2 regions of the Peribacillus sp. V2I11 genome follow, and region 2 is predicted to be linked to the other one. Evidence: riboswitches for the same ligand, from Rfam matches in the RefSeq annotation. Region 2 holds a riboswitch; the other holds the start of a gene.
What was found. Region 2 has a riboswitch for cyclic di-GMP ahead of QFZ73_RS12675 (anti-repressor SinI family protein). Riboswitches for the same ligand answer to the same signal wherever they lie in the genome.
Positions count from the first base shown of each region.

Region 1: linked by a shared signal. The riboswitch ahead of QFZ73_RS19900 (anti-repressor SinI family protein) and the one ahead of QFZ73_RS12675 (anti-repressor SinI family protein) in region 2 are both predicted to bind cyclic di-GMP.

Region 1 covers NZ_JAUSYW010000001.1:4,076,452-4,092,904, forward strand. The annotation lists gene QFZ73_RS19875 (HPr kinase/phosphorylase) at 1-7, shown strand, start outside; gene QFZ73_RS19880 (lasso peptide biosynthesis PqqD family chaperone) at 1-281, shown strand, start outside; gene QFZ73_RS19885 (lasso peptide biosynthesis B2 protein) at 315-797, shown strand; gene QFZ73_RS19890 (ABC transporter ATP-binding protein) at 1,011-2,810, shown strand; gene purF (amidophosphoribosyltransferase) at 4,134-5,504, opposite strand; cyclic di-GMP riboswitch class I at 6,122-6,205, shown strand; gene QFZ73_RS19900 (anti-repressor SinI family protein) at 6,224-6,328, shown strand; gene QFZ73_RS19905 (hypothetical protein) at 6,855-6,992, shown strand; gene QFZ73_RS19910 (YwzD family small protein) at 7,253-7,384, shown strand; gene QFZ73_RS19915 (hypothetical protein) at 7,583-8,041, shown strand; gene tagU (polyisoprenyl-teichoic acid--peptidoglycan teichoic acid transferase TagU) at 8,501-9,430, opposite strand; gene QFZ73_RS19925 (hypothetical protein) at 9,660-9,839, shown strand; gene QFZ73_RS19930 (hypothetical protein) at 10,264-10,635, shown strand; gene QFZ73_RS19935 (hypothetical protein) at 11,155-11,331, shown strand; gene QFZ73_RS19940 (replication-associated recombination protein A) at 11,361-12,632, opposite strand; gene cymR (cysteine metabolism transcriptional regulator CymR) at 12,989-13,408, shown strand; gene QFZ73_RS19950 (cysteine desulfurase family protein) at 13,469-14,614, shown strand; gene mnmA (tRNA 2-thiouridine(34) synthase MnmA) at 14,644-15,759, shown strand; gene QFZ73_RS19960 (tetratricopeptide repeat protein) at 15,882-16,453, shown strand, end outside.
Region 2 covers NZ_JAUSYW010000001.1:2,623,082-2,639,534, forward strand. The annotation lists gene QFZ73_RS12620 (YigZ family protein) at 1-391, opposite strand, end outside; partial or broken gene QFZ73_RS12625 (sensor histidine kinase) at 1,008-2,159, shown strand; gene QFZ73_RS12630 (response regulator) at 2,207-2,890, shown strand; gene QFZ73_RS12635 (DegV family protein) at 3,093-3,935, shown strand; gene QFZ73_RS12640 (ATP-dependent helicase ComFA) at 4,059-5,450, shown strand; gene QFZ73_RS12645 (ComFC family protein) at 5,443-6,135, shown strand; gene QFZ73_RS28920 (hypothetical protein) at 6,235-6,363, shown strand; gene flgM (flagellar biosynthesis anti-sigma factor FlgM) at 6,858-7,121, shown strand; gene flgN (flagellar export chaperone FlgN) at 7,197-7,466, shown strand; gene fliT (flagellar protein FliT) at 7,626-7,970, shown strand; gene hpf (ribosome hibernation-promoting factor, HPF/YfiA family) at 8,223-8,780, shown strand; cyclic di-GMP riboswitch class I at 9,439-9,524, shown strand; gene QFZ73_RS12675 (anti-repressor SinI family protein) at 9,556-9,696, shown strand; gene QFZ73_RS12680 (helix-turn-helix domain-containing protein) at 9,846-10,169, opposite strand; gene secA (preprotein translocase subunit SecA) at 10,591-13,104, shown strand; one part of gene prfB (peptide chain release factor 2) at 13,275-13,337, shown strand; one part of gene prfB (peptide chain release factor 2) at 13,339-14,373, shown strand; gene QFZ73_RS12695 (YitT family protein) at 14,578-15,393, shown strand; gene cccB (cytochrome c551) at 15,442-15,783, shown strand; gene ftsE (cell division ATP-binding protein FtsE) at 16,076-16,453, shown strand, end outside.

The DNA.
Region 1 (16,453 bases), 1.5 Mb from region 2:
TTATTAATCAACTTGATACGAAATATAGCCAAAGTCCAGGTAACATAGTAAGTGACATGGATGGGGAAAAAGTGATGTTAAGCGTTTCTAACGGTAAATATTATAATTTAGGTGAACTGGGCGGGGAAATATGGGAGTTAATGAAGGAGCCCATCACGATTCAAGAGTTAGTTGCAATATTACAGTCTCAATACAATGTCGATCAAACCGATTGTCAGACACATGTCACTGACTTTTTAAGTCAATTGCTAGAACAAGGCTTAGTTAGCATCCATTCCTAGTATCATGAATCTTTAGTCTAGGAGGCTAAAACAATGAATATCGTAAAGAAAGCTCAGACTTTTCTTCGTTTAAATTTCAAGACAAAGCTGCTATATATCGAAGCCTTTTTACATTTAGGCAGGGCCCGTTATCTTAAAAGCATTTCCTTTTCAAAAGTTGCCCCAACACTTGGTGAACAGATGAAAGAGTCATCATACGAATTGAATGCAGCTGATAAAGAGATTTTAGCAAATGTATCGCGGGCTATAAAAATCATGAGCCGCTACACCATATGGGAAAGCCAGTGTCTTGTAAAGGCAATGGCGGCTATGAAGATGCTGGAAAAGCGAAAGATTGATAGCACTCTTTATTTAGGTACAGCCAAAGATGAGAATGGAGGGCTCATTGCACATGCTTGGTTGCGCAGTGGACCTTTTTATATAACGGGAGCTGAAGTGATGGATAGGTTCACTGTTGTTTCTAAGTTCTCTAAAGAGAACGTAATTAAGGGCCTGAAAGAACAAGAATCTAGTTAACAATCTTAAAACATACTATTGTAACCAAATAAACCCTCAAAGATTCATCCAGGAGTCCACGCATCACCAACCCCACATATACTCTTTTATATCTTCATTGAATAATAATTTTAGAAAAGTGATACCCAAAACCTTTCCTTCCATTTTCGCGCTTCATCACCAGTAACATGGAGGAAAATGATCAAATATGGCCTGCAAATGGAGGATATGGTTATGAAGCATCTTTTACTTTTTACGAAACAAATACATGATTATTCGGGGAAAATATTATATATCAATCTTATTTGTATGATAATAATAGGCTTTTTAGAAGGCGTAGGAATTTTCTTATTGATTCCATTGATTGGATTGACCGGTGTAATGGATATAAAAACGGATGACGTTCCTTTCTTAAGCTGGGTTAATGGTTTATTCACAGGAATTCCGGAAACGCTCAGTCTTTCATTAATACTTGGTGTTTATGTGATATTAATGGTTGGACAAAGTGTATTTAAGCGGAATCAAACAATCTTGGGAGTTAAAATCCAACAAGGTTTTGTTAGAAAGTTAAGGGATGAGGCGTATGGCAGTCTGCTGCAGGTCAATTGGGGATTTTACTTAAAAAAGAGGAAAACCGATATTATCAACATCATGACCAATGAAACCTTCAATGTAAGTGCAGGTATTAATTTATTTTTACAGTTTATATCTTCCCTTATATTTACTTTCATTCAAATCGGAATAGCTTTTTATTTATCTGTTCCAATGACGAGTTTTATAATAGCCTTTGGGATCATTCTTATTTTTTCGTCCCGAAAATTCGTGAAAAAGTCTCAGTCTATTGGAAAGGAAACCTTTCAGCTAACACAAACCTATTTAGCGGGTATGACTGATCACCTTAACGGAATGAAAGATATCAAAAGTAATTCACTAGAGGAATCTCATTTGAATTGGTTTCTTTCTTTAAGTGAGAGAATGGAAAAAAATAGAATCAAGTTAACGACTTTAAATACGACGTCCCAGATGATCTTCAAAATTGTATCTTCAGTCTTAATTGCCATTTTTGTGTTTTTTTCGATAAAGATGTTCATGGCCCAGCCAGCACAATTAATGCTGATCATGGTCATTTTTTCAAGGTTATGGCCAAGGTTCACTAGCATTCAATCCAATTTAGAGCAAATAGGATCTACGCTTCCATCTTTTAAAGCCTTGTCGGATTTACAAAACGAATGTAGAGAAGCAAGAGAGTTATATGAATCCGATTATAAAAATATCATGCCCATTGAAATTAAAAGAGGGTTAGATTGCCGTAATGTTTATTTTAGTTATGATCAAAATGAAAGCACTTATGCCCTTAAAAATATAAGCATACAAATCCCCTCTAACCGCATGACGGCTATTGTCGGCCGATCGGGTGCCGGAAAAAGCACCTTAATAGATATATTAATGGGGTTGAATCATCCTAATAGGGGCGAAGTCAGAATGGATGATATTCCCCTTACCAATGACCGCTTGTTATCGCTGCGGAGGTCCATAAGTTATATCCCGCAAGATCCATTTCTCTTTAATGCAACCATACGGGAAAATCTGCTGATCATTGACCCTGAGGCAAGTGATGAGTCCATATGGGAGTCTTTGGAGTTCGCTGCAGCTGCTGACTTTGTCAATAAGCTTCCACAGGGTTTGGATACACTCATCGGCGATCGAGGAGTGCGACTATCAGGAGGAGAAAGGCAGCGTCTAGTGTTAGCCAGAGCGATTTTACGCAAACCGGCCATCCTCGTTTTGGATGAAGCGACGAGTGCATTGGATACAGAGAACGAAGCGAAGATTCAATCCGCTATTGAAAGATTAAAGGGAAAAATGACGATCATCGTCATAGCTCATCGATTATCGACGATTCGCAATGCCGATCAAGTGTTGGTCATGGATCAGGGAGAAATCATTCAGGTCGGTGAATATAACCAACTAGCGAGTGAAAAAAGAGGGATGTTTAGTAATTTACTAGGTATCCAAATGGAATCAAGTGTGTGATTCTCTAATTAAAGCCGATTTGCTGAACTTTCTTTTAACATTGAGTAGATACTATATGAAAATGAGATTAATTACATTACAATAAATAAATGGTTTATCCAGCATTTTTAATTGTAATAAAGAATGAAAGGTCCGTTGAATGTTATGAACAAGCTTATTTCTTATGAATAGGTCTAACATCAGGGTTATATGACATTACAATGCTATTTTGTGGATTAATCAATCAAATATTGGGTATTATTAAAGAAAATTAGAGAAAGAGAAACTATTCAAAGCTATGATTCATATCTAGAGAGCGGTTGCTCTATTGACTGGGTTAATTAAGAAAGGATGAATTTTTTTAAAATGCCTTTATACCAAATGAAAGAAATATGGACACCCTTAAAGTTAGTTGGAGTTAAGTTTTTTAAATCCGATGATAATAGTATTTTCATAAAGGTTTTTAACCAACATCGAAGAAGGTTAAAGTAATATGTTTTGATATAATGAGTATTAACCTAAATGTACCTCCAAAGTGTTAGGAGAACCACTTTAGCATAGCATCTAGCGTGTTGAATAAAAGTCATTAGTTTGTTTTTTGAGAGCCTAAAATAAAAAAGTTTTAGGCTCCTTAGTTTGCGTGGTTTTAAAGATCCATCATGATATGTGTAAGCGAAGTAACATTATGATAAAAGGTGTCTACAGGGACATATGGGTATGAAGAAAATCGGTGAAATCACCTGTCATAAAAATACAGACTTCACATCATTAAAGGAAAGGTATTTTGTATGAGGTGATAGTTACAGAGTAAAAGAATGGTATGTATAAAGGGAAAAAATTCAGGATTATCGTTCGTGACTTCATTAGGAGAGAACAGAACTTGAAAAGTCATCATATCAATGGGAAATATAAGAATATGTGTACATGGGGAAGTCTGTTTCAGCCTTCTTTTTTTATGAACTGTTTACTAATCAACCACAAACTGTTTCAATTCCTTTTATTAAAATGGAATTAATTGGTGTTTTAAAACAAGAACAAGGTCACAATAAAAAATCATATAGTGGGGAACATTATTCAGTTTACCATTGTGGTTGTCATTTTTCGGTTGGATCAAAATTATAATGAATTATATAAGTTAAGAAATTAAAGACTCGGATTATACAATAATTGGTGATCGAGGACTTCGACTGTCAGGAGCAGAAAGACAGCGTCTTGTACTTGCCCGAGCAATTAGAAAACAGTGAAAAATCCAAGGTTTAATAGTAGGAAAATGGCAGGCATCACACAAAGACAGTTGTTATTGTGTGGTGCCTGCCATTTTAATCCTGCTTAAGCTGTATCACTTCAAATACTAGTTGGGTATGCACCGCTAAAACAGGCTATACAGCGACTGCTAGTTTCTGCAAGATCCACATCTACTGCCTCTAATAACCCATCGGTGCTTAAAAAGGCTAAGGAATCTGCCCCGATAACCTGTCCCATAGCTCGTTCGTGTTCGTGTTTGTTGGCAAATAGTTCTTCCTTAGTTGGCATGTCCACTCCATAAAAACAAGGGTTTTTAACCATGGGTGAACTAATTCTTACATGGACTTCCTTGGCCCCTGCTTGCCGAATCAATTGGACAATGCGCTTGCTTGTGGTTCCTCTAACAATCGAGTCATCGACTAATACCACCCTTTTTCCTTCCAAAATTTCTTGCACGGCGCTTAATTTCAGTCGAACAGCTAAGTCGCGCAATTCTTGGGTGGGCTCAATAAATGAACGACCAGCATAAGGGTTTTTAATAATCCCCATTTCATATGGAATTCCTGATTGTTGGGAAAAACCAATGGCGGCAGGAACGCTTGATTCAGGAACTGCAACGACAACATCAGCTTGTGTCGGATGTTCTTTTGACAGAATTTTACCTAATTCCTTCCGGATTGTTAAGACACTTCTTCCTTGAATAACGCTATCCGGACGGGCAAAATAGACAAACTCAAAGGAACAAAGGGAAACCTTACCTTTTTCTGCAAATCTTCCAGTTTGAATTCCATTTTCATCTATAAGAAGCCATTCACCCGGTTCAACATCCCGCCAGAACTTAGCATCAACCGCATTTAGAGCGCATGTTTCTGAGGAAGCGATGATTGATTCACCAATTTTTCCAAGGCTAAGCGGACGTAACCCATGACGGTCCAGGGCAATTAGCATTTGCTTTTCAGTCATTATAATCAAGGCAAATGAACCGTCGATACGTTTAAGCATATCAGGTGCGCTTTCCGCGAAATGCTTTTTACTTGAACGAGCTATTAAGTGAGCGATAATTTCAGTATCGGTCGTTGTTTGAAATATGCTTCCCTGCTGTTGTAACACATCCCGTTCTATCCTTGCATTTACGAGGTTGCCATTATGAGCAACAGCCAGGTCCCCCTCACTATATTTAAAAACGAGGGGTTGTGCGTTTTGCAGTAAACTTTCACCAGAAGTTGAATATCGTACATGACCAATGGCCATATTTCCGCTTAATCCATCAAGGATGTCCCGTGAAAATACTTGGGTAACTAAGCCCATTCCCCTGTGATTCCTGAATGATTTCCCATCACTAGCCACAATTCCTGCACTCTCCTGACCACGGTGTTGAAGTGCATGAAGTCCGTAATAAGTTAATTCGGCTGCTTTGGGGTGATTAAACACTCCAAATACCCCGCATTTCTCCTGCATTTCTGAATCCATTTTTCTCTTCCTCCCGTTGATATCCTTTTTGTTATTTTTGGCAAAAGGTGAATTTCTATCCTTCTTATTTACTAATCGGTAAATGGATATGGGATTAAACAAGTTGCAGCCATAAAACAGTTCTATGGAACAGGGATAATTGCTTAGCATTATTGAGTGAATATCTTGGTATAAAAGACTTTTGGATATAACGGAATATTTTGAATTAAATAGTTACTAGAGTTCACGAAAAGTCAGGTTACATCCATATTATGGTTGGCATGCTGGCTTTTTTTCTTAGGGAAAATAAATTAAAACTGAATCACTTAGCACACTTATTATTTTTGTGGAATAGCAAATTCAAGCTTATATATGCTATTATAAATCTATTTTTAATAATTGAGTTGTAAAGAAAGCGCACTATAACAGTGTTTTTGCATGGTGATGTCACTTTTTGATGAATGATGTAGAAAAATGACAGAAAAAAACGAATAGTATTAAGAGCTATTTTTACGTTTTTAAGTATAATTAACATTAATATAGTTTTAATTAAGGGTAAATTCTTTGAGGGCATGATGGTTTATTTAACATGGATTCAAGAGATTTATTAATCTTGGTTAGTAATTAATGTGAAATATTCTTGAGAAAGGCAAACCTATTGAAAAGTAGGGACGCAAAATTACAGGTCTAAGGCTAAATGCTAAGACGGCTGTGTTACCACAAGTTGGGTGGGATTTATCATGGAAGCTAACAATGAACGGGAAGAATGGGTTTATCTAATTTTAGAGGCTAAAAATCTAGGATTATCTATTGAAGATGTGCGGGAGTTCATCAAGGGAAAATGAACTGGAAAAGCAAATCAGGGGATAAATATTACGTTAGGGAAGGCTGTTATACAGTCTTCTTTTTTTTATTTTCATTATTGGAAATGACCGTAAAAGGTATCTGGAATAAAGAACCTGGGGACAATAAAAATACAACCTAATTGAGAGGGATTTTATTATGGATGGACTTAAGGCTTTTATAAAGGGATTAATATGGGGAACTTTATTCAGTGTACCGTTATGGCTGTCATTTTTCGGTTGGATAAAAATAATCATGAATTTTATAAACTAAGCGCTTAATAATTTCAGATTATTAAAATGATATCTAGGCAGGATTAATCATGATGATCATAGAATTCAGTTAATGAACCTAATGCTTTAGTCGTAACTTTCTGCAGATTTAAGAACTATAACCTATAAAGAAATAGTTAATAATACTTAAATATTTTTTAGTTGTGTGCCGATACTACACTATGGAGATCAAGCAAAGGGACTTCGCTTAAGGCGATGTCAGATAGCTGCCATCAAAGCATAAGGAGACTATTTGATGACAAAAAACAAATTCATTACGTTCGAGGAAGTTTATGAAAAGAAACAAAGAAGCAAGAAAATTTTTATTGGAACCTATATTACCATTACATTAGTTTTAATTTCATTAATGACTTATTTTATGGGAAAATCATAATATGGGGTATCGAAGGGGCTGAGGAATTGGTCCTTTTTTGTTTTTTATCCATACATATTGACTGGTAGTATTCCTTCCCTTGAATATTAAGGGAATGTTAATTTTTAGTAATTTTCTGATAATATAGTAGTTTCCGCTTGCCAATTCCTACTATTTATGGGATTATCAAATAAATGAGCTATATTCCTTATTTTTAAAAAAAGGATTAGGACAACAGTATGAAATGGTGGCTCAATTATATAGTGGAGTGGAAATTTCTAATGGATTTTTTTGATATTTTAAAAGACACTTTTGCCAAGGGTGAGTCTGGACAAGATGTTACTGTGAATGAACTTATGGAGGATATTAAGGAGAAATTAAGCGGGATCATTGAACAACCTGAAAGAATATGATCCGTAGATACATATGCCCCATTTTGCCCGTTTCATGGGCAATGCTCATCTCCTTTTCTGGTATCGATGGAGAAGGCGTCAATGAATCCAAGAAATCATATCAGATACATTACTTAAGGAGCATGTCTAACAACATGCTTCTTTTTTATGGTTTTCCCTTATATATATAAATAATGATAACCTGTGAGGGTGATGAGGGTGAGGAGACAAAGTAAGATTCCAATAGGGGTATTGAGGGCTATTCTTTTGGTGTTCGCTGCAGGAGCTTGTATCATTCTTCTTTTTCCGAGCGGTTCAAAAAGTGTGGTTGAAGATTTTTATGAATATGAAAGTGAGGCGGAGTTCGGGAAGTCCTGGGATTTGTTAAGTTCTGAAATGAAGCAGCGGTTTCCGAATCGTGCGGATTATGTGCAAAATCGGTCGCATGTATTTTTACAGCATATGGATGTGGAGACTTTTCAGTATGATGTAGGCCGTTCTAAGAAAGTGAAGAACTGGAGGCTGGATAAGGTTGGAAGGCTGCATAAAACGGCCTATGAAATTCCAGTTACACAGGTCTTCAATTCTCGCTTTGGGGTGTTTACATTGGAACAAAATTGCTATGTCGTCAAAGAAAAGGGCGAATGGCGTTTGTTATGGGATTATCGGTTTGAATAGATTCCTCTCCTTTTTCAGGCCCAAGTTCGTAGAAAAGGGAGAGGTGATGCTCTCATATAATGCCGAATAGATTTACTTCTCATGAAACATATTTCATTCTTGAACGATCACTGATGGCTTTCAAAATAAACATTTTGTCCTGTGTGCTTAGCATAGCCCAGCTGCCTGCTTTGATTTTCATTTAAATCCACTCCTTTTGTTTAGGATTATTTATTATAGTTGATGAATGGTGGTTGATGGAATTCCGGGTCCAAAGAATAATAGTGTCAAGTGATTTACAGGGGCAAGGGGAAGATGGATTTGTCAGCTCATATTAGATTATACCGTCTTTTTATGCCTAATAAACAACAAAAATTCCAACAAATCTCTACAATTGGTGTTCGTTTTTTGTCAGAATATTGGACGGGGAAAATGAAAAGGCTGTCAGGATGCGGGTCCGGACAGCTCTTTCATTTTTTCTTATTTGATGGATAATTGTTCTTTTAATTCGGATTGGACCTTTTCTTTTTCTTCATCCGACACAATATAATAGTAGATTCCGTCGATTTTCGTTCCGTTGCCATTTATGGACGATTGGGTAATGCTTTTGCTTGCGTCCCTGTAGTTCTTTTGGATGTCCATCATGTCATCAAACGTCAAATTCGTCTGGATATTATTACCGAGTGCATCGAAGACTTCATCGTATTTCGTCAGAGAGGAAAGACTTGCGCCTTCCTTGATGACTGCTTCGATGATGGCACGCTGTCTGGATTGACGGCCGAAATCACCACTCGGATCATCATGTCTCATTCTTGAATAGGCAAGGGCTTCTTTCCCGTTAAGGGTATGCGTACCTTTTGCAAAATGAATGCCATCCGATGTGAAGTCCAAATCGTTTTGCACGGTCACTCCGCCGACTGCGTCGACGATATCCTTAAAGCCTTCCATATTGATCTTCATATAATAGTCGATTGGGATATCAAGGAAGTTTTCAATGGTATCCATGGACATTTTCGCGCCGCCGAAGGCAAATGCATGGTTGATTTTATCCTGTGTACCATGACCGATGATCTCGGTCCGTGTATCACGCGGAATGCTTAGCATTTTGACCGATTTCTTTTGTGGATTGACTGTCAGGACGATCATTGTATCCGAACGGCCTTTGTCACCATCACGTTCATCGACACCGAGCATGAGCATCGAGAAGGGCTCCTGATCTGATAGTGCAAGATCTTTCGTTCGTTTATCCGTGGTACGGTCTATTGGTGTATGCATCGTGTCAACGGTTTTTGTCAGTGAATTCCATACGGAGTAGGCAAAGGCTCCGCCTGCCAATATAAAAAGTAGGACAATTATCCCGACTACCTTCAGCCATGTCCGTTTCTTTTTCTTCTTTTTTTCATGTCTCATATTTTACTTCCTTCCTCTTTTTGTAACCACTTCATCTATTATATTTAATTTCAATATAAAAGAATAGTATATTATGTTATTTTATAATACCTTTGGCATATTTTGGTGTAATTTAATTAGAACAATTCTTCATTTAAAGGTTTAATGCGGAAGGAGTGACTGATCGGAAAATCCACACTTCTCTGGTTATTGGCTGTGTAATTTGGCCTAGTGTTTAGCATCCGGATATTTGGAAGTTGCAGATTTTTTATATGTGTACATGGGTAATCATGAATTTACAGCCAGCATTGCCGCAGGCTTGGACGTTATGGTCCGGGAGTGGATCGTACGGAGCTTGCCGTCTTATATCAATTTTGAATTGCAAATGGTTATCATGGCTACTTATGAAATCGAGATGAAGTCATGCTGATTAAGGATGGCGAGATCATCTCCAAGGAAAATGTCGGGGACCTATGTGAAAGTAGTGGGAAATCGGTGGTCGGTTGCTAATGGGACATCATAGCTAATAGGAAAAATAATAAAGTAGCTTCGGAAATGATTCCGAGGTTATTTTTTTGTTTGCAAGGAGAAAAGCCTTTGAATCTAATGAATTTGGCCAGGTGAAATAGGTTTTCTAAATATTTCCAAGTGAATGAGGTTTTACTTTAAAATGGGTGATAAGCAAAGTCCCTATTAGAAAGAAGGCGCATATATATGCAGTACGGATATCCCTAAAGAATAATAAATATTGGAGGCTAAAGAATAAATGGAATATTCAACGGAAAGGTCATCGTACGAGAGCAGCTCAACGGATATCCCTAAAGAATAAATAAATATTGGAGGCTAAAGAGTAAATGGAATATTCAACGGAAAGTTCACCGTACGAAAGTAGTTCAACGGAAAGCTCATCAACCGAAAGTAGCTCAACGGAAAGCTCATCGTACGAAGGCAGCTCAACGGAAAGCTCATCAGATGAAAGCAGCTCAACGGAAAGCTCATCAGATGAAAGCAGCTCAACAGAAAGCTCATCAGATGAAAGCAGCTCAACGGAAAGCTCTTCGGATGAAGGGAATTCAAATGCAATCTTTTCCGGGACTGCAGAAGAAACTGAGGATTCAACTGAGGGTGAAGAGAATGGCAGTCCTCGTCGTGTGAATGTATTTAAGAAAATGTGGCTGGATAATATGATTAAAGCATCGAAGGGTATTTATAAAGAAGGAGACTGACCATACAGGTACAGCAACTAAAAAGTTGTTGTGCCTTCTTATGAAAAGTGGACATGCCGAGAGCATCCGTAATTGACATATCCTCTAATTTTTCTTCAGCTAAAAGTATGCGGAATGCAGTCTGCAATAATCTACATGTAAATGCTGTAAAAGTTATCGAGCTAGAATCTATTGAAATGTTATTTCTGCCCTTGATGAAACCCTAACAGATTACGGACTGATTTCCGGGGGAAATTGTCCAAGCAAGGCGATCAAAGGGATTTTAGCCTAAGCTTTCGGGTTTCTAACGAAGAAAGGCCTAGCCGGAGCGTTTGGCTGACGGTTGTACATACTCCCTGTGGATTTCTTTGGACACAATGGCTTACTGGTGGGATTTAAGTTGTTTTTTACAGAATGGCGGTCACCAAATGATATCTAAATATATTGGTCAGTATATTGAACTAGGACTCTCTGGAAACATTCATATATATTAATAGAAGTAAGTTTGGAAATTCAGTTCGGAAAGGAGATATCTTTAATGTGCCGAAATGGAATGTAGCTGTACACTTTTCCCGTATACAAACCAATAAGCTGGTCATGCTCTTTTTAGCTATGCATCCGCGAATATTGGAAGGAGCAGTACGGTTGATGAATGCTCAAGGGGATTCGATTTTTGTCAATATGAGGCATGTTAAAAGTTTTCATTTTCCACATTAAAGAAACTCCGGGTCAGAAGTGATCCGGAGTTATTTCTTTTTCTCGATATTTTCATAGACCGAGGCAAGGGCTTGTTCAAATTTCCCGCTCTTTTTCGGTTTGTAATATTTTTTGCTGCGCAGTTTGTCCGGTAAGTATTGCTGTTTCACCCAGCCATTCTCGTAGTCATGCGGATAAAGGTAGCCGATGCCGCGTCCAAGTTCGGTGGCCCCTTTGTAATGGGCATCCTTAAGGTGATCCGGTACATCTCCACTATGGCCGCTGCGAATGTCGGAAAGCGCTGCATCGATTGCGACAATGGCCGTGTTCGATTTAGGTGAAAGGCATAACTCGATCACCGAGTTGGCAAGTGGAATCCGGGCTTCAGGAAAACCGAGCCGTTCAGCGGCTTCGACTGCAGCGAGTGCCCTGGGACCAGCCTGCGGATTGGCAAGACCTATGTCTTCGTAGGCAATGACCACCATGCGTCGGGCAATGCTGACAAGATCGCCGGCTTCGACCAAGCGCCCCAAATAATGAAGGGCTGCATTCACATCACTGCCGCGAATTGATTTTTGGAAAGCGGACAGAACATCATAATGGGCATCTCCATCCTTGTCATGCGAGAAGCTTTTTTTCTGCATGCATTCCTCGGCAATTTGCAGATCTATATGAATCGTTCCGGACTCATCGGGTTCGGTGGAAATGACGGCGAGTTCAAGAGCGTTAAGGGCACTGCGGACATCCCCGTTCGAAGCAGTCGCGAAATGGGTAAGGGCATCGAAGCTGACATCCGATTTATACGCACCAAGCCCCCGGTCTTCATCATGAAGTGCCCGTTCCAGAGCTTTGGTTATATCATTGGTTTCCAATGATTTGAGCTCGAAAATCTGGCACCTGCTCCGGATGGCCGGATTGATTGCATGGTAGGGATTGCTGGTCGTTGCACCGATCAAGGTGATCATCCCGTTTTCAAGATAAGGCAATAGGAAATCCTGCTTCGCCTTATCTAGTCGATGAACCTCATCAAGCAGCAGAATCACTTTCCCGGACATCTTCGCCTCGGCTGCCACGATTTCCATATCCTTTTTATTATTGGTCACCGCGTTCAGCGTCCGGAAAGCAAACTTCGTGCTCCCGGCAATCGCACTTGCAATCGATGTCTTGCCAATTCCCGGCGGACCATACAGGATCATGGATGAAAGCTGTTTGGCTTTCACCATCCTTGCGATAATTTTCCCTTCACCGACCAGATGCTCCTGCCCGATGATCTCATCAATCGATCGAGGCCGCATCCGGAAAGCAAGCGGTTTTATATTCATTGCGCACCTCTCCTTTTTATATAAGGTATCACAACTGATGGGGGAAATGCGCTGATTATGCTGTAAAAGAAGGCGAATTCGTATGATGGGGGTCCGTTTGGGGATGTAATTTGTGCTGTAAGGTTGATTATCCGCCCGTCCAACGCGAAAAATCGACCGTACTAACCTAATAATCCACCCACACCCGTAAAAATTCGTCATCTAATCAGTTGCATTCCATTCTTCATTTTCATTTTTCCTACCTTTCCAATTAGGATAATTTGACAAATGAAGGGCGGGTGAATGCATTTCCGGAGGGAATATGCTATAATTTCAAAAGAATTTAGAAACGGATAAATAATTTGAGGTGTATATGTATGAAGATATCTACTAAAGGCCGTTATGGTTTGACGATCATGATCGAGCTTGCTAAACATTATGGAGAAGGCCCGAAGAGTTTGAAGTCGATTGCCCAGACGCATAATCTGTCGGAGCATTATTTGGAGCAGTTGATTGCGCCGCTTCGTAATGCTGGGTTGGTGAAGAGTGTCCGCGGTGCGTATGGCGGGTATGTCCTGTCTAAAGATCCTCAGGAGATTACTTCGGGTGATGTCATTCGTGTATTGGAAGGGCCGATTACCCCTGTTGAAGGAATTGAGGATGAGGAGCCGGTGAAGCGCCAGCTTTGGATCCGGATTCGCGATGCTGTGAAGGATGTTTTGGATAATACGACGCTTATGGATTTGGCGAGCTACAAGGATACGGGTGAAATCGATTCTTATATGTACTATATTTAAGTGATTAGCAATGCGCCTATTATGTAGGCGCTTGCGTTTTTTAATGGAGGCGACAAAAAAGTGGACAGAATATATTTAGATCATGCTGCGACTTCACCGATGCATCCGAATGTGATCGATAGGATGATGACAGTCATGAACCATGACTTCGGGAATCCGTCGAGCATTCATGCTTTCGGGCGGGAGGCGCGCCATGTTTTGGATGAGGCGCGTTCGAGCATTGCAGCGAGCATCGGTGCGGGGCGGAATGAAATCATTTTCACGAGCGGTGGAACCGAGGCTGATAATACGGCGATCATTGGTATTGCGAATGCTTATAAAGAACAAGGGAAGCACATCATTACGACGGAGATTGAGCATCATGCGGTTTTGCATACATGCCAATACCTTGAGAAGTCTGGCTTTGAGGTCACATATTTACCTGTGAATGAAGCGGGGCTTATTTCAATTGCCGATTTAAAGGCGGCATTGCGGGACGACACGATTTTGGTTTCGGTCATGTTCGGCAATAATGAGGTTGGTTCGATCCAGCCGATTGCTGAAATCGGACAGCTGATCAAGGGGCATCAAGCCATTTTCCATACGGATGCGGTTCAGGCATATGGTTTGGTCTCCATCGACGTCCGTGAGCTGGGTGTGGATTTGCTGAGTGTATCCGCGCATAAAATCAACGGCCCCAAGGGAATCGGCTTTCTTTATATTCGTGAAGGCTTGAAGCTGAATCCGCATTTATATGGCGGGGAACAAGAACGCAAACGCCGTGCAGGTACGGAGAGCGTGCCGGCAATTGCCGGTTTTTCAGAAGCTGTTTTAATTGCACAAAGCACGATGGAAAAGAAAAGGGAGCAATACAAGCGATTTAAAGACGTATTGCTTGCCGTCTTCGATGAGGCGGATGTACAATATGAAATTAACGGATCTATGGAACAGTCACTACCGCATTTGCTGAATGTCAGTTTTCCGGGTACGAATGTGGAATCGATGCTCGTTAATATGGACTTGGTAGGTGTTGCGGTATCGAGCGGATCCGCTTGTACTGCTGGGTCAATCGATCCGTCGCATGTGCTTGTGGCGATGTTCGGGAAAGATTCGGAGCGGACGAAGAATTCGATTCGTTTCAGCTTCGGTCTGAACAACACGGAAGAGGAAGTAAGGCAGGCGGCCGAAACCACCGTTAAAATCGTTAATAGATTAGTGGGAAGATAATTCCTGCTTTAAATAAATGAGGTGACAGAATGAGAAAAGCACCACAGGACACCCGCGTCGTCGTGGGTATGTCAGGAGGCGTGGATTCTTCTGTGTCAGCCCTGCTATTGAAGAATCAAGGCTATGATGTGGTCGGGATTTTCATGAAGAACTGGGATGATACAGATGAAAACGGAGTCTGTACGGCAACGGAAGATTACAATGATGTAATTGCCGTTTGTAATCAAATCGGCATCCCTTATTATGCGGTCAATTTCGAAAAGCAGTATTGGGATAAAGTTTTCACTTATTTCTTGGATGAGTATAAAGCGGGCCGTACCCCGAATCCGGATGTAATGTGCAATAAGGAAATCAAGTTCAAGGCATTTCTTGAACATGCCGTAAGCCTTGGTGCCGATTATGTGGCTACAGGTCATTACGCACAGGTTGAATACCGGGATGGCGAATACAAAATGCTTCGCGGTGTCGATAATAATAAAGATCAAACGTACTTCCTGAACCAGCTTACTCAAGAACAGTTGGAAAAAGTCATGTTTCCGCTTGGACACATTGATAAGAAGGAAGTCCGTGAAATTGCGAAAGAAGCGGGTCTTGCCACGGCAACGAAAAAAGATTCTACAGGGATCTGTTTTATCGGTGAACGCAATTTCAAAGAGTTTTTAAGCAATTACCTCCCAGCTCAGCCCGGTGATATGGTCACGATGGATGGCAAGGTAATGGGCAAGCATGACGGATTGATGTATTACACCATCGGTCAGCGTCACGGTCTAGGGATTGGCGGCAGCGGCGAACCTTGGTTTGTTGCGGGAAAAGACTTGAAACGTAATGTTTTATACGTGTGTCAAGGCTTCGATAATGATGTGCTGTATTCCAATTCCCTTCGTGCAGTGAATGTCAGCTGGGTAGCGGAACATATACCGGCTGGTGAATTTGCATGTACGGCAAAGTTCAGGTACCGTCAAGAGGATAGCGGTGTTAAGGTGAAGGTCTTGGAAAATGGTGATGTCGAAGTCATCTTTGACGGGCCAGTCCGCGCGATCACACCAGGACAAGCAGTCGTATTCTATGATGGTGAAGTGTGCCTTGGCGGCGGTACGATTGATGAAGTATTTAAAAAAGGTGAAAAACTGACTTACGTAGGGTAAAATAAGCATGTCCCCAGCTGTGTTTGCGGTTGGGGACTTCTTTTGGATTGCGGGTGTACCGCCTGAATTCGACCACTGGCTTATGCTATACTTTTTAATATAAAAATGGAGTGTGAATGGATATGGATAAGAATCAACAAGGAATTGAATTTATGCAGCAAGGGAAATACGAAGAAGCGGCGAAAGTTTTTAATGAGGCGATCGAGGAAAATCCGAATGAGCCTGTTGCCTACATAAACTTTGGGAATGTATTGACTGCCGTGGGTGAAACGGATAAAGCGGTCAAGTTTTACAAAAAGGCGATCGAGCTGGATGAAAATGCAGCAGCGGCTTACTATTCATTAGGAAACTTATATTATGAATCCGATTCTAAACTAATCGAAGCAAAGGATATGTTTGAAAAGGCAATCCGTTTGGGACTGGATAACAGCGATGCTTTCTTCATGCTTGGATTGACATTGATGGCGTTGGATCAACCGAAATTGGCGATGCCTTATTTACAGAGAACGGTGGAGCTGAGCCCTGAGGACGTTGATGCGAGATTCCAATATGCGCTATGTCTTGCTAATGCGGAATTATATGATGAATTGATCAATCAACTGAATTTGGTTGTGGAGCGGGATCCGGGCCATGCCGATGCTTATTATAATTTAGGCGTTGCGTTTGCAGGCCATCGTGAGGATGCAAAAGCAGC
Region 2 (16,453 bases):
TGACCACACCAGTGGTATTTATTCCTTCTGAAGTCGCTTTGCTGTATGCGCGAATGAGACCGCCAGCACCAAGTTTGATTCCGCCAAAATACCGTGTGACCACAACAGCGGTGTCTTTCAGTTCTTTTTTCTTAAGCACTTCTAGGATAGGGACGCCTGCCGTTCCGCTCGGTTCCCCATCGTCGAGGGCTTTTTGGATTTGATTTTGTTCCCCGATCATATAGGCTGAACAATTATGTGTAGCATCTTTATGCTTTTTCTTGATTTCCTGGATAAAGGCCTGTGCGGCATCTTCGGTTTCAACCCGGGCGATGTGGGAAATAAAACGGGATTTTTCAATGACGATTTCATGTTCGCCGCGACCTGCCACCGTTAAATATTGAGTGAGCATTACTATTCCACCTTCGTACTTCCTATTAGTTGATTTATTATAAGGCTTTGCGGAAAAAGTGGCAATGACGATTCATTTACATACCGCATGTGTAAAGAAACTTTAATATAAGATAAAGCTGTACGTGTTATAATTAATTTCATTGCCTGTTATTGTTATTAGCTGGTCATTATGCTTAAAAGAATAACATTGTAGGAAAAACTTGAGTTCTGTGTCATTATCCTGGCTTTACCTTAACGTGTCCTCTCATTTCAAGGATTTTGCCATTTAATAAATGCATCTGTTTCATATGATAATCAATGGAGCGGAATATCCCCATTTGGTTGAAAAGGATATTTTGCATTAGGATAATAGAAAAGGCTTTCTGCCTTAATAGGCAGACTTAATGGCCGGGAATATGAGATGTATAGTAAATATGTACATTTTATGGAAATCACAAAAGGAAATTAACGTATTTTTAATCTTTTTTTGGTACAATATGTTCATGAAGGTTACTTCATACAAAAGTTTCCTGAAATTTAACCATTCATGAAAAAGGGAAAGAACTTTTTTCCATATACATAGTCTTTAAGACAATAAATTGTTTAAGTCTATTGATTTAAGTGGAGGGATCTTAATGTCCATAAAAAAGGTTGATGCTAAAGCATTGGACAAGATCTTAGAAACAATGGTGAGCACTGTGAGTGAAAGTAAGATGAGTCTTTGATAAGTCTTTGATATCGGCGAACAATGCCGAAAGGATTTCGAGTCATTATCAAAAGAGCTTGATGATGTGAAAATCAGGGTTGCCATTGTGATAACCGACAGCGATGCACTGGATTCAAAAGCCAGGTTTGCTCGAAAAAGGCTTTCAGAAGTCAGTATGCACTTCAACCATTTTTCTGAAGAACAGGTGCGCGATGCTTATGAAAGGGCACATAAGCTGCAAGTCGATTTACAAATTAACCGGCAATTGGAGAAAGAGCTCCGTAATCGCCGGGATGAGCTTGAGTTGAGGTTAAGGGGTTTACAGCAGACGATCGATAAAGCGGTGCATCTCGTCTCGCAAATATCGGTAGTGCAGAATTATTTGACACAGGATCTTAAATTTGTGGGGGAAGCCCTTCAAGAAGCGAAACGCAAACAGGACTTCGGCCTGAAAATAATCGAAGCCCAGGAGCAGGAACGTAAAAAGCTCTCACGGGAAATTCATGATGGTCCGGCGCAAATGCTGGCAAACGTCATGATGCGCTCAGACCTGATAGAACGAGTGCAACGGGAGAGAGGTCCTGATGAAGCGTTAGTGGAAATCCGGAGTTTAAAGGTCATGGTAAGGAATGCTTTATATGAAGTGCGCAGAATCATCTATGACCTTCGCCCTATGGCGCTTGATGATTTAGGCCTTGTTCCAACCCTCAGAAAGTACCTGCAAACGACCGAAGACTATAATAATGGTGTGAATCTGAATTTCGTCAACCTTGGACAGGTCAAAAGGCTTCCTTCCGATATGGAGGTCGCTTTATTCAGGCTGGTTCAAGAGGCTGTACAAAATTCATTAAAGCATGCTGACCCAAAACAGATTCAAGTTAAACTGTCCATTTCCAAGGAGATGGTGACCGTCGTCGTGAAAGATGATGGAAAGGGGTTTGACTCTTCGATTCAAAAAGAAGGTTCATTTGGGTTGGTAGGAATGAGAGAAAGAGTCGAGCTGCTGGAAGGTGAAATGACGATCGATTCACAACCGGGGGCAGGCACTTTGGTATTTATACAAATTCCCTACCATTTATAAATTATAGAGAATAGACATATTAAATAGAAACTAGGAGGAAGAAGCCGTTGAAGACTAGTATCATCATTATCGATGACCATCAGCTTTTCCGTGAAGGCGTAAAGCGCATATTAGATTTTGAATCATCCTTTGATGTTGTTGCCGAGGGTGATGACGGAAGCGAAGCTATGGATCTCGTTGAAACACATAAACCCGATGTTGTTATCATGGATATCAACATGCCGAACATGAATGGGGTCGAAGCAACAAAAATGCTCGTGAACCGTTACCCTGAAACAAAAGTCATCATCCTTTCCATTCATGATGATGAAAACTACGTGCAGCACGCATTGAAAACAGGAGCACAAGGTTATCTGTTGAAAGAAATGGACGCAGATGCGTTGATTGATGCTGTGCGTGTAGTTGCTGAAGGAGGCTCATACCTTCATCCGAAGGTGACCCATAATTTAGTTAAAGAATATCGCCGCTTAGCAGCTGAAGAGGGTGCTGATCGTGATTCCATACATACAATAGAAATCAGGAGGCCGCTTCACCTATTGACTCGACGCGAATGTGAAGTGCTTCAACTTTTAGCGGACGGGAAAAGTAACCGTGCCATCGGCGAAACTCTATATATCAGTGAAAAAACAGTCAAGAACCATGTGAGTAACATTCTTCAGAAGATGAATGTGAATGACCGTACACAAGCGGTTGTCCTAGCTATTAAAAATGGCTGGGTGGAAGTGAAGTAATTAAAGCGTTTGATAAGTCCGGCTCTTCAGATTCCGCAATGCGTGCTGAAGGGCTGGATTTTTTTGTTGGAAGGATGACTCGGTTCAAATTTATGGTTTCATATTTTTGGTAATGCAGAATGCTACTTAATGCAAATTAAGGCATTTTCAGATAGAATGGTGAATATGATACAGAGTAAATTTTTATAAGGATGGTACTATTATGAAAACCGCAGTCGTAACAGATAGCACTGCATATATACCTAAGGAAATACGTGATCGTTTACATATACATATGATGCCGCTTAATGTCATTTTTTCCAATGAAGCTTATCGGGAGGAAGTTGATATTACTGCGGACGAGTTTTATGAGGAAGTAAAGAGGCAGGAGAAATTGCCGACCACTTCACAGCCTCCAATCGGGAAGTTTGTCGAGAAGTTCGAGGAGCTGCAAAACGAATATGATGATGTTATTTCCATTCATTTATCGAGCGGCATCAGCGGAACGTATCAAGGAGCAGTATCTGCAGGTGAAATGGTCGAGGGAATTAGGGTTCATGCCTTTGATTCGGAAATCAGCTGCATGGTACAGGGGTTTTACGTGATCGAGGCGGCAAAGATGGCACTTGATGGTAAAGGTGCTGAAGAAATCATGGCCAGGCTCGAAGAAATGAAACCATCGGTCAGGGCATACTTCATGGCAGATGACCTATCCCATCTGCAGCGCGGCGGCCGCTTAAGCAGTGCCCAAGCATTGATTGGCAGTCTCCTTCAAGTGAAGCCGGTCCTCCATTTTGTTGATAAAGTCATCGTCCCATTCGAAAAAATCCGTACTAGAAAAAAAGCGATGAAACGGATTGCCGATTTACTTGGAGAAGATGCGGCGAGCGGCGAGAAATATAAAGCCGTCATCATTCATGCAAAACGGGAAAGTGAAGCTAAAGACTGGAAAGCCGAACTTGAAGCTCGGTTCCCAAATGTCGAATTTGACATCAGCTACTTCGGTCCAGTAATCGGAACGCATCTGGGTGAAGGCTCAATGGGGATGGGCTGGTATAAAATTTAAGCTGTGACGCCTTTCCTAAGTGAAAGGCATTTTTTTATGGAGCAAAAAGGAATCCGGGAGTAAAAAGCGAATGATAAGGAGGAGTGTAATTTATTAAGAAATGGAGGTTGCAGTTTGGAAAAAATGAGCATTTCCCCCCCTTATTCCACGAAACTTCAGAACCATCTCACCGGCAAACATCTTTTGGCCTTCGAAATCCCCTTCTCCCAAGAACTCCTCGCAGAGCACCTCAAGAATGGGTATGTCTCGGAAACCTGCGGCGTGCAATCCGGGAACGGCAGTTATCACTGTGTACGCTGCGGTAACAAAGATCAAACTTTGTTTTATACATTCCCTTGCAAGATTTGCAATCAAGATTGCACTTACTGCCGCTCATGCATCATGATGGGACGGGTCAGTGAATGTGCAAAGCTTTATAGGTGGACCGGTCCCGGCATTCAGTTTACGATTCCTGACAATGTGATGAGGTGGGCAGGCACTTTATCGGCAGGTCAACAAAATGCCTCCGACTGTGTCGTTGAAGCCGTAAAGGGAAAAGATGAATTTCTGGTCTGGGCTGTATGCGGGGCAGGGAAGACGGAGGTCCTATTTCCGGCGATTGAGGCAGCTTTGCATGCCGGGAAACGGATTTGTTTGGCAACACCGCGGACCGATGTGGTTCTCGAACTCTCCCCAAGGTTAAAAAAGGCTTTTCCTGCCATTGAAGTCGCGACCCTCTATGCAGGCAGTGCCGATCGACATGGCTTTTCGCCATTAACCGTTTCCACGACACATCAGCTTTTCCGTTTTATTGAAGCTTTCGATGTCATCATCGTTGATGAAGTCGATGCATTTCCCTACTCAATTGATGATTCGCTGCATTATGCGGTTAATAAATCGAAAAAGGTTTCTGCTGCAACCATTTACTTGACCGCCACACCTTCGAAACGGATGCAGCGGCTATATCGAAGCGGCAGTTTGAAAGCCGTCATTATCCCGGCCCGTTATCATCGCCAGCCAATCCCGGTCCCTGAAATGAAGTGGAGCGGCAATTGGCAAAAACTATTTCTTCAAAAAAAGATTCCCCCCGCAATCAACGGATGGGTAAGTGAACGCCTTAAGCGGAATATCCCCTTCCTATTGTTTTTTCCAAGCATTCAAGTGATGGAGCAGGTCATTCCGATGTTTCAAGAGCTGTCCCCTAAATTATCGATTGTCCACTCCCGGCACCCTGATCGAAAACAAAAAGTAATGGCACTAAGGAATGGAAGGGTTCCAGGATTACTGACCACGACCATCCTGGAACGCGGCGTGACAATTGAGCGGTTGGAAGTAGCCGTGATTGGTGCTGAACATGAAGTGTTTTCTAATAGTGCACTCGTTCAGATAGCTGGCAGGGTAGGAAGAAGCTTTGCTAACCCTGCCGGGACGATCACCTTTTTTCATTACGGTAAAAGTAAAGCGATGGTCGAGGCGATACACCATATACAAATGATGAATGAAGATGCCATGAAAAGGGGGCTGCTGGATGAATAGATGTCTTGTTTGTGATGAAGGAATGAAGCAAGCATTGACATGGAGGAGCCTTTTTGCGCGGGCCGAGGCAAGGGCAATCTGCGCAGGATGTGAGGGGAAACTTAATAGGATAACCGGAGAAACATGTTCAATGTGCTCAAGGGAGCTGGGTGGGGATCATACCAACGGTGACCTCTGTCTGGATTGTTCAAGATGGGACAGGAATAGGGAATGGGGAGGCTATTTGTCGAAGAACATATCACTATTTCATTATAATGAATACTTAAAAGATATTATTGCTAAATATAAGTACCGTGGGGACTATGCATTAGCTGGGGTTTTCGTCCCTTTTTTGAAAGAAAGGTTAAAGGACATGGAGTTTGATCTGGTAACGGTCATCCCGCTTAGTCATGAACGGCTTAGGGAGCGGGGATTCAACCAGGGTCAGGCTTTGGCAGATCTTCTTGGGCTTCACACGGTTGAGACCTTGACAAGAATCCATTCGGAAAAACAATCAAAAAAATCACGTCAAGAGAGAATGTCATTACCGCAGGTTTTTCAGGTCATGCAATCTGATTTGCTGGATCATAAATCTATTTTGATCATCGATGACATTTACACGACAGGCACAACTCTCAGGCATGCAGCCAAAGCATTGATAACGGCTGGGGCCAAAGAAGTATCATCCATCACCCTGGCTAGGTGAAACAGTTTATTTTAATGAACATCCTAAAGTATCGCTGGGATTATTCGATATATACAGTACTGAAGAATAATCGCTGTGATGGTGAAGGAGGGGGCCTAGATGGAAGTATTCAACTGTCCAAACTGTAATTCGTTATTCGTTATGACGAAATTCCGTGATGTATGCGATGCCTGTTATAAAGAAGAAGAAGCCCAATATGATAAAGTGTATGCATATATTCATAAATAGAACGGTGTCCATGATGCAGGTGGTTAAGGGCACTGGCGTTGAAGAAACGTTAATAATTAAATTTGTGAGAACCGGAAAGCTGGCGCAGTTTCCTAATCTAGGAATTCCATGTGAGAAGTGCGGCGCTAACATCAAGTACGGAAGGTTATGCGGCAAATGCGGCGATTCACTGCGATCGGATTTGCAGGCATTTGAAAATGAGGAAAACGCCTGACTGAAATTCAAGGAAATGAAAAAAAATACGTACTACATGAAGGATGATCAAAAAGGAAGAATCATGGAAACATGATGCGGTATTTGTTAAAATATTCGATATTGAGAACAATATTCGACAATGGATGTCGAAGGAAAGATTACAGGAAACAATTAAAGAGGTCCATTCCTTGTCGATAATAAAGATAGGGAGAATAACACAGTACTAAGCCATTTTCATGTGTAAAGGAATCGAAACATAATGGAATTTATTAAATCGACCGAAGGAGAGGATCTGGAATATGAAAATCAATAACGTCGGTATGACAGGTGTTAACCCTTATAATCTTCAAGCCAATAAAACGGAGAATATCAAAGAATCCAAGGTCAAATACTTGGATAAAGTTGAAATTTCTTCAGCAGCAAAAGAAATGCAGCAATCATCTCCGATTCTTGCTGCAAGACAAGCAAAAGTGGACGAACTGAAAATCCAAGTTGAAAAAGGGAATTATAAATTGAATGCACAATCAACGGCTAAGGGTCTCATCGATTTTTACCGGAAATGAATTTTCAATGAAAAAGCTTGAATGAAGGGACGGAGCCATTTGCCGTCTTCATTTATGAGAGGAGGAGGCAGCAAAATGTCTGCACGGAACATCATCGGATCGCTTGAGGAATTGATCAGGCTTCATAAAAGCTTCAATCAATTGTCGATAAGAAAAACGGCCATTTTGAAAGCAAATGATACCGAGGCAATTACTGCCCTGCTGATTTCGGAACAAAAGCATATTAAAGCGATCAGTCAAACGGATAAGGAAAGAGAAAGGGCAGTCGAGGAATTTCTTGAAAGGGTACGGTGGGACAGCCGGCCTCCATCCATACCATACCGTAACGGAACTGACAGGACCTGAAGAAACGGAAAACCTTGAAATGCTAATAGCGGAATTGATTTATGAAGTGACAAAGCTAAAGGAGCGGAACGGTTTAAATCAGCAATTGATCTATCAGTCACTTCAATTCATCAATGTCTCTTGACGGCTTGGTGTGGATTCCCAAAGCGGTCAAGTGTAATGGAGATTCGAGCCTTTCGTGATTTGACTGCTGAATTACTTGCCGTTCTGGAAGAATGCAAGATTACAGAACGTGATGATAAAATAGGAAGGGTCACACAGCTGATTGACCAACGAGATGGTCTTCTTTCTCAAATCAAACCGCCTTTTACTGTCGAAGAGCAGCAGCTGGGCCGTGCAACAGTGTTGCTTAACAAACAGGTCGATCACTTGCTGAAGCTCCAAAAGCAGGAGATACAGCGGGACATCCAGGAAATAAATAAGAAGAAACGATCATCTAATAAACACACGAACCCGTATGAAAGTCCATCAGTGGATGGCATGTTCTACGATAAAAGAAATTGATTACCCAACCGTTTGGATTCCAAACGGTCTTTATGTTAATTATTTTTAAATTTTCTGTAAATAATATAGGCTTAATTTTTTCTTTATGGCATAGCATTTGATATAATGAAGCTAGGGCAGACATCAACCCTTTCCAGACCTTCCGACAATTGTTTCATTATTTCGACATATTTCATGATGTGTTTCTAAAGGGAACCGGAGGGGTATTGTAGAATCTAACTGTATAGTCTTAATTTAAGGAGGACTCACTTTATGAATTACAACGTACGCGGTGAAAACATTGAGGTAACTCCAGCAATTCGAGAATACGTCGAAAAGAAAATTGGCAAGTTAGAACGATATTTTAACAATACACCAGATGCAAATGTGTTAGTGAATTTAAAAGTGAACAATAATACATCAAAGGTCGAAGTGACGATTCCTATGCAGAATTTGGTTCTTCGCGCTGAAGAGGAAAATGCGGATATGTATGCTGCCATTGACTTGATCAATGATAAGCTTGAACGCCAAATTCGTAAACATAAAACGAAGGTCAATCGTAAGTTCCGGAACAATCTATCGACTACACCCGATGCATTCGCCTTCAATACGGAAGTTGACGAAGTGGTGGATGAATTCGAAGACGATAATGATATTGAAGTGGTCCGCAATAAGCGCTTTGATTTAAAGCCGATGGACAGTGAAGAAGCGATTTTACAAATGAATATGCTTGGTCACAGTTTCTTCGTTTACACGAATGCGGATACTAATACAACAAACGTAGTGTACCGTCGAAAAGATGGACGCTATGGATTGATTGAACCTAGTTAATTATTATTTTAAGATCAAAAGCACAGCCCCCGGGTTGTGCTTTTTTAATGTATGTTGATAGAATTCATTGGCTGTTGAATTTACTAGAAAAGTAATCTTTTGTTCTCTAAAGAATACAAAATTTATTAAAAATCCATTTTAAAGAACAGTTTTAGTTCTTTATTAAGACAAGTGGTCAGTTTTACCAATTTAATCACCCTTATCTTTTGCACTATACTCGAATTGTTGGTACTTTAAAAAGAACAACTGGTTATTTATAAAAAACGTTTTGATCAAGGTGCAGAGGGGTTGGATTACTTTTATCGAAACAATTGCCATACATGCCATAGGTCCTCTTTTAGCAGTGCGGAATATGGAAAGTGGCTTTGCCCGACCTGCGGTGAGGACTTAACTGCGCAAAAAGCCCTGGATGCACTTGCAATTGAGAGAATCAATACACCCCAACGAAATATTAAGAAGAGCAATATTTTACTATTATACAAAAAACGAAATTGAATTAGTCCATGATAAATCACCTAAACTTTTAATTTTCTTAATATTGTAATATTTTGTCGGATAAAAGTTTTTGCATTTATGCGGATTACCGACATAAAATAGCAATATATGGAATGTGTATCCGTTATAATATGATTGCAAGTAATATATTTGGTAATAAATACCACGACTAAGGCAAGCTTATTGAAAGATGAGGGCGCAAAGGCATAGGTCTAAGGTCCTTGTGACTATGATGGCTGGTCTGCCTGAAATACAAAGAGTATTTTAGGAGGTAGAAGAGGTGGCTAATGTGGAAATGGATCAAGAATGGGTGAAATTGATTTCAGAAGCAAGGAGCATGGGTTTCAAAAAAGAGGAAATCAGTGCTTTTTTGAAACGGGCAAGCCTTGGGGTTACATTAGAGGAGAACGATGGAAAATAGGTTCCGAACAAGTTCGGGAACATCCCTATAAACAGTGGTTCGATTCAGTAGCTGCTTATAGGGTTCATTCTTCCTTGAGATTCTAGTGAGTCTAGCTTATTCAAACTGTATTCTTCAGGATTATGTAGGTAAACTAGTGCACTACCACTCTACTCTTCTTTATCTTTTCTCCATTTATTAAACTCGATGAATTCCCTGAATTGTTGTTTTGAAACACCCGAAATCATGGCTTCCTCAACGATTTTCATCCAGTCAGTGTCCAAGGTTTCCTTATTTGGAGCATCATAAAGCAGGGCATCAACAGGAATGTTAAGTACGGCGGAGATTTTTTCTAGAAATTGAATAGAAGGATTCGTTTGTAAGTTCCGCTCGAGCGAACTTAAATAGGACTTTGCCACACCCGCTTTATCGGCAAGTTCAGTCATCGACATTTTTTTTTCTTCTCGCAGTTTTTTTACACGTTCACCAATCATCAATACCACCTCGAAACATGTTCTATTTATATTCCGCTATTAAGTTACAGTGCCCACCTTATCATTCAAAACATGACGCCTGTAAGGCTGGATTACCTTGACATGCTATCGCTAGAGGGCACAGGCAGCATCTAGTGATGGAAGGTTATGGAAAATTCTCGTTTGCATATGGAATAGTGGGGGATTTTGCAACATATTTTTTATACTTCCTTCTATTTTAACAGTTTTACTCCTCATTTATCCATTGTTTTTCGCAAGAATTGAATTCAGGTCTATACCAGGGAAGTGACATGAAGTTGTACCTCTAGGATAGAAGTGGTAAAATTAAGCGTGCATTAGTAATAATAGAAGATGTGTTTCTTCTTACTTATATGAATTTTGTCATTGAACGATCATTACCATAATAGAGGAGCGTTATTGAATGCTTAATATATTAAATAAAGTTTTTGATCCGAATAAGCGAGAAATCAAACGTTTAGAAAAAATCGCTGATCAGGTCGAAGCGCTGGCTGATGAGACGGCTGCGCTATCGGATGAACAGTTGCGTGCCAAAACGGGTGAGTTTAAAGAGCGTTATCAAAATGGCGAAACCGTTGATGATTTGCTTGTCGAGGCTTTTGCAGTTGCGCGTGAAGGGGCAAAGCGTGCTCTGGGCCTATACCCTTACCGTGTTCAAATCATGGGTGGGGCATCCCTTCATGATGGAAATATCTCCGAGATGAAAACAGGGGAAGGTAAAACCTTAACATCCACCATGCCGGTTTACTTAAACGCGCTTACCGGTAAAGGTGTACATGTCGTTACTGTCAATGAATACTTGGCACACCGGGATGCCACCGAGATGGGTGTATTGTATGATTTCCTTGGTTTGACCGTCGGATTGAATTTGAACAGTCATTCCAAAGAAGAAAAACAAGCCGCATACAATGCGGACATTACGTACAGTACGAATAATGAGTTAGGTTTTGATTACCTTCGTGACAATATGGTGTTATATAAAGAACAAATGGTACAGCGCCCGCTGCACTTTGCTGTCATTGATGAGGTCGATTCGATTTTGATCGATGAGGCGAGAACGCCATTGATCATTTCCGGTTCCGCACAAAAATCGGCTCAGCTTTATATCCAGGCCAATGCGTTTGTGAGAACCTTAAAAAAAGAAACGGACTTCACATATGATGAAAAGACAAAAGGTGTTCAGCTGACGGAAGATGGGATGAATCGAGCAGAAAAAGCGTTTAATATCGATAATTTGTTCGATATTAATCACGTTACTTTGAATCATCATATCAACCAGGCGTTAAAGGCGCATGTTTCCATGCATCTGGATGTGGATTATGTGGTCCAGGAAGGCGAGATAGTCATCGTTGACCAATTCACTGGCCGTTTGATGAAAGGCCGCCGTTACAGTGAAGGTCTCCACCAGGCGATCGAAGCGAAAGAAGGACTTGAAATTCAAAATGAAAGCATGACTCTTGCGACGATCACATTCCAGAACTATTTCAGGATGTATGAAAAACTTTCAGGTATGACCGGTACAGCCAAAACGGAAGAAGAGGAATTCCGCAATATTTATAATATGAATGTCATTGCGATCCCGACAAACAGGAATATCATTAGGGATGACAGGGCAGATCTTATATACGCGACAACCGATGGGAAATTCAAGGCTGTTGTGGAAGACATAGCCGAACGTTATACAAAGGGGCAGCCTGTGCTTGTCGGTACGGTTGCCATCGAAACATCTGAAGTCATATCTGCCTATTTATCCAAAAAAGGAATCCCTCACGATGTTTTGAATGCCAAGAACCATGAGCGCGAAGCGGAAATCATTGCGAATGCAGGTAATCAAGGCTCGGTTACGATTGCTACGAACATGGCAGGGCGAGGTACAGATATCAAGCTTGGTGAAGGTGTCAAGGAGCTTGGGGGCCTTGCTGTCATAGGCACGGAACGTCATGAAAGCAGGCGTATAGATAACCAGCTGCGTGGTCGGTCCGGCCGTCAGGGAGACCCAGGGGTCACTCAATTCTATTTATCAATGGAAGATGAATTGATGCGCCGCTTCGGTTCGGATAACATGAAAAACATGATGGCACGCCTTGGAATGGATGATTCCCAGCCAATTCAAAGTAAAATGGTGACAAGGGCCGTTGAATCCGCACAGAAACGGGTCGAAGGCAATAACTTCGATTCACGTAAGCAATTACTGCAGTATGATGATGTTCTCCGTCAACAACGGGAAATTATATATAAACAGCGTTTCGATGTCATGGAAAGTGAGAACTTACGTGAAATCGTCGAAACGATGATTACGGCATCCATCCAGCGAAATGTTTTAGCGTTTGCACCAATGGGTGATGAGGAAGGCTGGAATTTACAAGGCCTTGTGGATTACCTGAATGGTAACCTATTCAATGAAGGTTCAATCACTGTAGCTGATTTGGAAGGGAAAAATGAATCGGAATTGGTTGAGTTCATTTTAGCAAAAGTGAAAGAAAGCTATGACCAAAAAGAAGAAGAGCTATCTGAAGAACAAATGCGTGAATTCGAAAAAGTAATCGTTCTTCGTGCAGTCGATAGTAAGTGGATGGACCATATTGATGCAATGGAGCAATTGCGCCAAGGGATCCACCTTCGTGCTTATGGCCAGATCGATCCGTTACGTGAATATCAATCAGAAGGTTTCGCAATGTTTGAGGCCATGATTGCTTCAATGGAAGATGAAGTCGCCAAATACATCATGAAGGCTGAAATCCGCAACAATTTGGAGCGTAAGGAAGTCATAAAAGGACAAGCGGTCAATCCGAAGGAAGAAGACGGGGGAAAAGTGAAAAAAGCCCCTGCCCGTAAAAAGGAAGACGTTGGCCGAAACGCTTTATGCCCATGCGGCAGCGGAAAAAAATATAAGAATTGCCATGGCAATTTAGGCTAAAGTTAGGTGTATAATGATTATGGGACGGTTAAGTGTAAGGCTTGCCGCCTCTTTTCATGTTTAGTTTGCATAAAGCAATATATTTGCATATAGTTTGAAGAGGTTTATTTGTAATGAAGCGAATCCTTCTTCAGGGATTTTTTTTAACATACTTAATGAGGTGAATAGAAATGGAATTAGCAGAAATAAGAAATGAACTTGAACGGACAGCGCAACGATTAACGGACTTTAGGGGGTCTCTTTGACTTAGATGAAAAAGAGGCACGAATCGCACAGCTTGAAAATGAGATGACACATCCCGATTTTTGGAATGATCAGCAAAAAGCACAAACTGTCATCAATGAAACGAATGCTTTGAAGGAACAAGTCAATCAATTGTCCGATCTGAATGAATCATATGAAAATCTGGATTTGACATATGAATTAGTGAAAGAGGAGAATGATCAAGAACTTTTGGCTGAGCTGGAAGAAGAAATCACGATTCTTTCACAAAAGATGAATGACTTTGAACTTCAACTTTTACTAAGTGAAGAATATGACTCGAAAAATGCCATTCTTGAACTGCATCCTGGTGCAGGCGGAACGGAGTCCCAGGATTGGGGTTCCATGCTGCTTCGTATGTATACAAGATGGGGTGAAAAAAGAGGCTTTAAAGTGGAAACCCTTGATTACCTTCCAGGTGATGAAGCTGGAATCAAGAGTGTCACTTTAATTTTCAAAGGCCATAACGCCTATGGTTATTTGAAAGCGGAAAAAGGGGTACACCGTCTTGTCCGGATTTCTCCTTTCGATTCTTCAGGGAGACGCCATACTTCATTCGTTTCATGTGAAGTCATGCCGGAATTCGATGAAACGATCAATATAGAAATCCGCACGGAAGATTTGAAAGTGGATACGTACCGGGCAAGTGGTGCAGGTGGTCAGCATATCAATACAACTGACTCGGCAGTCCGGATCACCCATATACCTACGAACACTGTGGTAACGTGCCAAAACGAGAGATCTCAAATCAAAAACAAGGCCCAAGCCATGAATATGCTGAAAGCCAAATTGTATCAACGTGAAATTGAACAGCAACAAGCGGATTTGGATGAAATCCGTGGTGAGCAAAAGGAAATTGGCTGGGGTAGCCAAATTCGTTCTTATGTTTTCCACCCGTATTCCATGGTTAAAGATCACCGTACCAGTGCGGAGACCGGAAACTTGGGAGCAGTCATGGATGGGGATATCGATATGTTCATTGATGCTTACTTGCGTTCAAAATTATAAGAACAGCCAGTCGGACCGCTTTCCCCCGGTCCGGCTTTTTTTATGATTCCCTTTTTAACGAATCTTCTGGCTGACATTTACAGGATTGAAAAGGGATGCTCTACCTCGTTCGGCCAATACTAGATAATAATGATGGTTCGAGGAGACTTATGCAAAATGAGGAAAAGATATCGGGAGCAGAAGCACCCTTTAATTCAAAAGTTAATGGAGTATGGATTGGTGATTGTCGGTTCGGCCATAATTGCCATTGGTTTTAATGTATTCTTACTGCCTAACCAGGTTGCATCTGGCGGGGTAAGCGGGATTAGCACGATTCTCGATTCAACTCTCGGTTGGGAGCCGGCTTATGTACTTTGGGGTTTTAATATCCCCTTGTTCATCGCAGGGCTTATTATTCTTGGAAGACATTTCGGAGCCAAAAGCCTGATTGGAACCTTGTTTTTGCCTTTAGTGGTATTTCTGACAAAGGATTGGGATGCTTGGACGAATGATGCATTGCTTGGTTCGATTTGCGGGGGGATGATGGTCGGGCTTGGGCTGGGGATCGTCTTTCGCGGGAAGGGTTCCACAGGGGGGACCGATTTAGCGGCACAGATCTTCCATAAGTATACCCATCTGTCATTAGGGACCTGTGTGGCTGTCATTGATGGAATCATCGTTTTAAGTGCTGCCATTGTTTTTGATATTGAAAAGGGGCTTTATGCATTAATAGGATTATATGTGACAAGCAAGACGATCGACCTCGTCCAGATTGGATTGAACCGGTCCAAGATGTCACTAATTATCACGAATAAAGAAATGGAAGTAAGGGATGCTATCATACATGAGCTGGACCGGGGCGTCACAGGCATATCCGGGTATGGCGGTTATACGGATGATACTCGTCCAATTTTGATGTGCGTCATAGACCAGTCGGAATTCACCAAATTGAAACAATTGGTGAAACTCGTTGATCCTAAAGCGTTTGTAATTGTAATGGACGCATCGGAGGTACTCGGGGAGGGTTTTAAACTGGATTGAAATTGGTATAATGTTCTTGTTCTAGTATAAATCGGAGGGGGTAATTCAATGAAAATGAAATGGTTAGCCTTAGTTTTGGGTACTTCTTTGGCCTTGGCTGCATGCGGTGGGAACGATGATGCTGCAGATAAAGAGCCTGCAAGTGAAAATAATGAAACGACTACGGCAAGTGCTGGTGATGCCGCAAAAATTTATGAAAACAAATGTTCAAGTTGCCATGCAGTGAATCTTGAAGGTGGCGTTGGACCGAATTTAACGAAGGTCGGTTCGAAGCTATCGAAAGAAGACATCGAAAAAGTCATTGCTAATGGCCAAGGTGGAATGCCAAAAGGAATAATCCAGGGCAAGGAAGCGAGCATGGTCGCTGAATGGCTTGCTGGACATAAGTAATGATTAATGAAACGTCCTGCTTAGCAGGACGTTTCATTTAGCCTCCATTAAACCTCGAAAAAACTCATATTTAATCCCTTATCAAGCAATCAAATCCTGGAATTATTACATAGATGTTGATATATGTCTAACTGAAATGAAACTGTAATATTTTTTATGCTTAATTTGACAAAATATGATGTTATAATGTTCCTGTGCTCAAGTAAGAGAGATTCCTGTCAGATTTCAGTGAAAATTGTCGAAAAAGCTGTAGGTACATAGTGATAATCCAAGCAAATTAGGTGGTTTTAGAATGATAGAAATGATAGATGTGAAAAAGACATATCCAAATGGCGTAATTGCCATTAATGGAATCAATGTGAAAATAAAGGCAGGCGAGTTCGTTTATGTAGTGGGTCCGAGCGGTGCCGGAAAATCGACCTTCATCAAAATGATGTATAGGGAAGAAAAGCCTACAAGCGGCAATATCTTGGTCAATGGCCTTAGCCTGCCAAGTATCCGCAATTCGAAAGTTCCTCTATTCCGCCGTAATATCGGTATGGTATTCCAAGATTTTAAACTCCTTCAAACATTCACTGCATATGAAAATGTTGCTTTTGCCATGGAAGTTATTGAAAAGGAACCAGAAGAAATCAAAAAGAGAGTCATGGAAGTCCTTGATCTGGTTGGC